2 regions of the Streptococcus hepaticus genome follow, and region 2 is predicted to be linked to the other one. Evidence: predicted binding sites of a transcription regulator. Region 2 holds the regulator's gene; the other holds the start of a gene.
What was found. Region 2 encodes HrcA, which represses chaperone genes, less so after heat shock. Its sites were predicted from a motif close to TTAGCACTCNNNNNNNNNGAGTGCTAA; they were not measured.

Region 1 (3,410 bases), on a different contig from region 2:
TTTTCAGATAATTGATTTTCCTTATCCAAGTCTAGATAAATTTTCTGAAAAAAATGCTGGAAATTGAGATAGGCGAAATAGTCTTGCGGTTCTTGATTTGGAAGAGTAGTCGTTTTTAAGAAGTCAATCAACTCTTCTGGAGACAATTTTTCTGATAAGACTAGCTGGCTGATGACATTTGCTAAGCGTTGGTCTTCGCCAGCAGAAAAAGTCTGTGTTTGATTTTTGAATGCCGCTATAATACTCTGCCAGACCTTGTTCAAATTTTCTTTTGGAAAATCTGGATGACAGGCTGCTGTCAGGAGGAAGTCGGCTCCGTGAGCGATGGCATGTAGCCAGCCCAGTTGCTCGTCCCAACCTCGGCTATCTGTTTCATTTGATAGAAATTGCAGAGCGGCTTGGAAAAGTTGCACTTTGTCTGTTGTAGTTAGTCTATTTTCATAAGGGCTTCCCTCTAGACTATCCACATATAGAAATAGAGCTAGAACTAAGGCTGTAAAAGACCGAGTGGGCGTGTGGGGACTTGTGATACTTCCGTGTTCCCAGAGTCGCTGAAGTAGCCAGTGATAATCTTCTGGCGTTAATAAGGTATCTAGTATGGCATGGCAAAAGCTAGCATAGACCAGCTCGTCACGGATTTGGGGATTTTCGTCACCGATATGATCGATGAGCCAAGTCAGTTGCTCTTGGGAATAATTTTCGTTCGTTTCCAGTTGCTTCTGTAAGATTTCTTTCATAATTTCCTCCTATTTCCTCAACCAAACATGCTGCAAAAAGCTAATGTCCTTGTACGGAGTTTGGTCGCAGACGGCGAGTTCGACTTTGGTCATTTTTTCTAGCCAGCCGGGTTCGGTTTTGAAGTGATTGGGCTGCAGGCTATAAAATGTACGGATGGCTTGGTAGTTTTCTAGCTCCAAACCTGATAGCTCAAGCAATTCGTCTAAGGAGTAGGTGCTGCCTTGGGCGAATGATTGACTGTGGAAGTCACCGCCAGCTAGCAAGTCTAGTGCGGTATCGACATCGTTTGAAAAAACGACGTTTTGGAGCACTTTCCCGACTTGATTGTGCTTGATGATGGATAATTTACCGTCGTCTTTGAGCAGACGGTTGAATTCTGTGAGATAATCCGGACGTTCAGCCGGAGCGACGTATTCTAGCACATTGTGGCAGGTGATGACATCGAAACTCTTATCCGGAAAAGCAGCTAGTTTCTCTAGACTTCCTAATACTTTTTGGTAATCGGTCTCTGTTTCTATATCCAGCATATCTGCATTGGGTTCGACGGCGGTCACCTGATTTTTCTTTGCCAAAAATTGACTAACCAGTCCAAAACCAGCTCCGAAATCTAAGATTTGTTTACCTTCTAGATGTGCAAGTTGTGCAAAGGTGATTTCGTACTGAATCTTCCCCCATGGTTGTTTCAACATAGCGCGGTAGCTTTCTAGATTTGCCATATTCTCCTCCTTTTGAAAAATTATAACAAAAATATTCTAAAAAAGAGATTTTCTAAGGGATTTACGAATAGATAGTTAGGAGGATGAAAAATGTATAATAAAGTTATTCTAATCGGTCGCTTGACAGCGACGCCCGAAGTGAGCCAGACACCTAACAAGAAAAGTGTAGCGCGTGTAACAGTAGCGGTGAATCGCCGATTCAAGACGGAGAATGGGGAGCGAGAAGCTGATTTTATTAATGTTGTTTTCTGGGGGAAACTGGCAGATACCTTGGCTAGTTATGGTGCAAAAGGTAGCTTGATTTCCTTAGATGGTGAATTGCGGACCCGTAAATATGAAAAAGACGGGCAAACTCGCTATGTGACAGAAGTTTTGGGTTCTAGTTTCCAACTATTAGAAAGTCGAGCTCAGCGAGCCATGCGAGAAAATAATGTGGCAGAAGATTTGGCTGATTTGGTCTTAGAAGAAGAGGAGCTTCCTTTTTAAGACCTAGTTGACACTGTTCGTAAAAAGAGGGATTTTCCTCTTTTTACTTTGGACAAAATTTCTAAAATCGTGATGTATTTCTTGACTATTTTTGACCAAGTGATACAATAAGACATGTAGATTAGCACTCGGTTCATAGGAGTGCTAAAAAGTATGAAAAAATCATTGGAGGAATCTTATGTTAAAACCATTGGGCGACCGTGTGGTCGTGAAATTTGAAGAAGCAGAAGAACAAACAGCGGGAGGCTTTGTCCTTGCAGGTAAGTCACATGAAGCGACAAAAAAAGCAACAGTTGTGGCGATTGGTCAAGGTTTGCGTACATTGAATGGTGAACTAATTACACCTAGTGTGGCAGTTGGTGATGTCGTTTTAGTGGAAAATGGTGCAGGTATCGAAGTCAAAGATGGCGATGAAAAAGTTGCTGTCGTTCGCGAATCAGACATTCTTGCAATTTTAGGATAATTGAGAAAATAAAATCGATTTTCTTTTCTAATGTCTGTCAGTTAATATTATATTAAATTAAACGTATTTTATAGGTGGAAAATCTAGGTTTGATAATTTGCGAACGAAGTGAGCTAAACCAGATATTTTCGCTGTAGTGGGATTATCAGTGGCACGTAAGTGCTACTGATAACGGAATTTTTGAGACCTTAGGCTCAAAAATTAGCAATGGAATTCCGGAGGAAGTCGCTTGCGTCCGCACTGCCTAATAAAATATCAAAAACAAAAATTATATAAATAGTGAGTAAGAGGAAAAACATATGGCAAAAGAAATTAAATTTTCAGCAGATGCTCGCGCAGCTATGGTGCGTGGGGTCGATATTTTAGCGGATACGGTTAAAGTTACCTTGGGCCCTAAAGGTCGTAATGTGGTTTTGGAAAAAGCATTCGGTTCACCACTCATCACTAACGATGGTGTGACTATTGCTAAAGAAATTGAATTGGAAGACCATTTTGAAAACATGGGTGCGAAATTGGTGTCAGAAGTGGCGTCAAAAACCAACGATATTGCTGGTGACGGTACAACTACAGCAACTGTTTTGACCCAAGCTATTGTTCGTGAAGGTCTAAAAAACGTGACAGCTGGTGCTAACCCAATCGGTATCCGTCGTGGGATTGAAACTGCGACAGCAGCAGCTGTTGAAGAATTGAAAGCTATTGCGCAACCTGTTTCTGGTAAAGAAGCTATTGCTCAAGTTGCTGCCGTATCATCCCGTTCTGAAAAAGTTGGTGAGTACATTTCAGAAGCCATGGAGCGCGTGGGTAACGATGGTGTTATCACAATCGAAGAATCACGTGGTATGGAAACGGAACTTGAAGTGGTTGAAGGTATGCAATTTGACCGCGGTTACCTTTCTCAATACATGGTTACTGACAATGAAAAAATGGTGGCTGACCTCGATAATCCATACATCTTGATTACGGACAAGAAAGTGTCAAACATCCAAGATGTCCTTCCATTGTTGGAA
Region 2 (3,410 bases):
TAGTAAGGAGTTGCAATGAATGAAAAATTAAAACGAGTCTATGTTCCTATGACAGAAACGGCTTTCTATATTTTGTTTGCCTTGCAGGAGGAAAATCATGGCTATGATATCACTCAGAAGACCAAGCAACTGACGTCAGGACAAGTAGTGATTAGCCCAGGGACCATGTACGGAACCCTGTCTAAAATGGAAAAAGATGGATTGATTCGCTTTGTCCGTGAAGAAAATAAGCGAAAAATTTACCGGATAACAGACTTGGGTAGAGAGTTCTTGAATTTCGAGTTGGCGCGGATTGAACGCTTGTACAAAAATAGCAGGGGAGAAAATGATGGAAACTAAGAAAGAAATCAAAATCTTTACATTTGTGGACTATGATCGGGAAGAGGATTATCTTCGTCTCATGCACGAGGCAGGTTGGAAGTTGACGGAAGTAAAGCTGTGGAACTATTACTTTGAAAAAAGTAGAGCCAGAGGATGTGGTTTACAAGTTGGATTATCGTCGAGAACAGCCGGCAAAAGAGACCTATGTGTAACTGTTTGCGGACTATGGTTGGAAATATCTGCAAGATATCAATGGCTTTTCTTATTTTCGTAAGTCGGTAGCTGATTTTGAAGAAGGTGAAGAACAAGAGCTTTTTAGCGATACTGAGTCTAAATTAGATATGGTCGAGCGTGTGGCAGCGTCTATTCTTGGCTTGCAAGTCATTCTTCTTTTCTTAAATTTTAATAATTTGATGCTGAATGGTAATTTGGCTCATCTAGGTCTAAAATGGCCGATTATGGTAATTGTTATTTTCACGCTGATGGTCTTGGTTTATATACTGGTAGGCTATTTCCGTCTCTTAAGAAATTATAAAAACTAGGTCCTCGGACTGATTTTTAGCACTCTTGTGCCAAGAGTGCTAATTTTTTGGCTTTTTGTCTTGACAATGCATTTTTTAGGAGTATAATGAAATCATAGACTTAGCACTCGGTAACAGAGAGTGCTAATGATTGCTAAATCTGGAAAGGAAGTGGTGGTGTGCTAACCCAGCGTCAAAATGATATTTTGAATTTGATTGTGGACTTGTTCACACGCTACCATGATCCAGTTGGGTCCAAGACCCTGCAGGAAGTGATTGCTTCATCTAGCGCGACCATTCGAAATGATATGGCCAAGTTAGAGAAGTTGGGCTTGTTAGAAAAGGCTCATACGTCATCGGGACGTCTCCCCAGTCGTGCAGGTTTTCAATACTTTGTCACCCATTCTCTCAATCGTGAATTGATTGATGAAGAGGATATCTATCAAGTGATGAAGGCTTTTGATTTTGAAGCCTTTCGCTTGGAGGATATCTTGGAACGGGCTAGCCAGCTTTTGGCTGACTTGACAGGTTTTACCTCTGTCTTACTGGATGTGGAGCCCAGACACCAGCGTCTGACTTCTTTTGATATCGTACAGCTTAGTAGCCACGATGCTTTGGCAGTTTTGACTCTGGATGGATCGAAGCCGGTGACAGCTCAGTTTGCCATTCCTAAAAATTTTCTTAGCCGTGATTTGTTGATTTTCAAGCAACTGGTTGATGAACGATTTTGCGGGCAAACGGTTCTGGATATCCATTATCGTCTGCGGACAGAAATTCCTCAAGTGGTGCAGAAATATTTCACAACGACAGACAATGTGCTGGATCTTATGGATTATATCTTTGCAAATCTCTTTGAGGAAACCGTCTTCATCGCAGGAAAGGTTGCTTCGCTTAATTATGGCGGGCTTGCGACTTATCAATTTTTGGATAATGAACAAGCGGTGGCGCTCAGTTTGCGAAATGGTCTGACAGAAGATGAACCGACAAAGATTTGGGTTGGCGACCATGCGGAAGCAGCCTTGCAGGACTTGACAGTTATCCAGCACCAATTTCCAATCCCTTATAGAGGGATGGCTCAGTTGAGTTTGATTGGTCCAGTTGATATGGATTACCGTAGACAGATGAGTCTCATCAACATCATCAGTCGCGTACTCTTTCTGAAGTTGGGAGACTATTATCGTTATCTCAATAGCAATCATTATGAAGTACATTAAAGGAGGCCCTTGTGTCAGAAGATATTAAAAAAGAAGAAGTGACTGAGGAAGTGGAAGCAGCTGAAGAAGTTGTCGAAACAACTGAAGAAACTCCTGAAAAATCAGAATTGGAAGTAGCTTTGGAAAAAGCAGAGGATTTTGAAAATAAATACCTCCGAGCTCATGCAGAAATGCAAAATATCCAACGCCGCGCAAATGAAGAACGTCAGCAATTGCAGCGCTACCGTTCACAAGATTTGGCCAAAAAAATCTTGCCAAGTTTGGACAACTTAGAGCGTGCTCTTGCAGTTGAAGCCTTGACAGACGATGTCAAAAAAGGCTTAGAAATGGTACAGGAAAGCTTGATTCAAGCCCTAAAAGAGGAGGGAATCGAAGAAGTCTCAACAGAAGGTAACTTCGACCATAACTTCCACATGGCGATTCAGACAGTACCTGCGGATGACGACCACCCAGCAGATACCATCGCACAAGTCTTCCAAAAGGGCTACAAACTCCACGAACGCGTCCTCAGACCAGCTATGGTGGTGGTGTATAACTGATTTTATGCTTTTCTGAAAAAGTATAAAAAATTAATCTGTCCGTAATGACAGAAAACTAATTGAAAATAGTAATAAAAATAGATAAGGTACCTTTGGTGCCCTACGGACGAATGAAATGAGTCCTAACCAATATTTTCTACTGTGGTGAAAACCCCGTTACATGTTGTAACACAAAAAAGATAAAGAGCGTAAGCTTTCATAAAATAGAAAAGCTTATGCAACCCCCAGATTGCTGCCGTGGTGAATTTGCGGAACTTTTGAGACTTTGGCTCAAAAGTTAGCTCTAAAAATTCGCTAGATAAAGCTCTTGGGAAGGCGTTGGTATCTAAAAGATAACAACAAGCCTTGCCTAGAGATTGACGAAGCGAAGTTAAGAGCGACGCCACCACTTAAAGCAATGTGGAAAAAAGAAATTAAAATAGAGGTAAAAAACATGTCTAAAATTATCGGTATTGACTTAGGTACAACAAACTCAGCAGTTGCAGTTCTTGAAGGAACTGAATCAAAAATCATTGCAAACCCAGAAGGAAACCGTACAACTCCGTCTGTTGTGTCTTTCAAAAATGGTGAAATCATCGTTGGTGATGCGGCAAAACGCCAAGCAGTAACCAACCCAGATACCATCATCTCTATCAAATCAAAAATGGGAACTTCTGAAAAAGTTTCAGCAAACGGTAAAGAATACACACCGCAAGAAATCTCAGCTATGATTCTTCAATATTTGAAAGGCTACGCTGAAGAGTACCTTGGTGAAAAAGTAACTAAAGCTGTTATCACTGTTCCTGCATATTTTAACGATGCCCAACGTCAAGCAA

Region 1: groES (co-chaperone GroES) is a predicted target of HrcA. The motif match lies at 2,062-2,088, and genes of this name have one in related genera.

The regions. Positions count from the first base shown of each region.
Region 1 covers NZ_JBINIY010000003.1:34,433-37,842, forward strand. The annotation lists gene ACHUFA_RS03985 (DUF2785 domain-containing protein) at 1-737, opposite strand, end outside; gene ACHUFA_RS03990 (class I SAM-dependent methyltransferase) at 747-1,454, opposite strand; gene ACHUFA_RS03995 (single-stranded DNA-binding protein) at 1,545-1,940, shown strand; gene groES (co-chaperone GroES) at 2,119-2,403, shown strand; gene groL (chaperonin GroEL) at 2,703-3,410, shown strand, end outside.
Region 2 covers NZ_JBINIY010000001.1:66,660-70,069, forward strand. The annotation lists gene ACHUFA_RS00335 (PadR family transcriptional regulator) at 16-339, shown strand; gene ACHUFA_RS00340 (DUF2812 domain-containing protein) at 329-595, shown strand; partial or broken gene ACHUFA_RS00345 (hypothetical protein) at 570-632, shown strand; gene ACHUFA_RS00350 (hypothetical protein) at 663-863, shown strand; gene hrcA (heat-inducible transcriptional repressor HrcA) at 1,022-2,056, shown strand; gene grpE (nucleotide exchange factor GrpE) at 2,068-2,595, shown strand; gene dnaK (molecular chaperone DnaK) at 3,029-3,410, shown strand, end outside.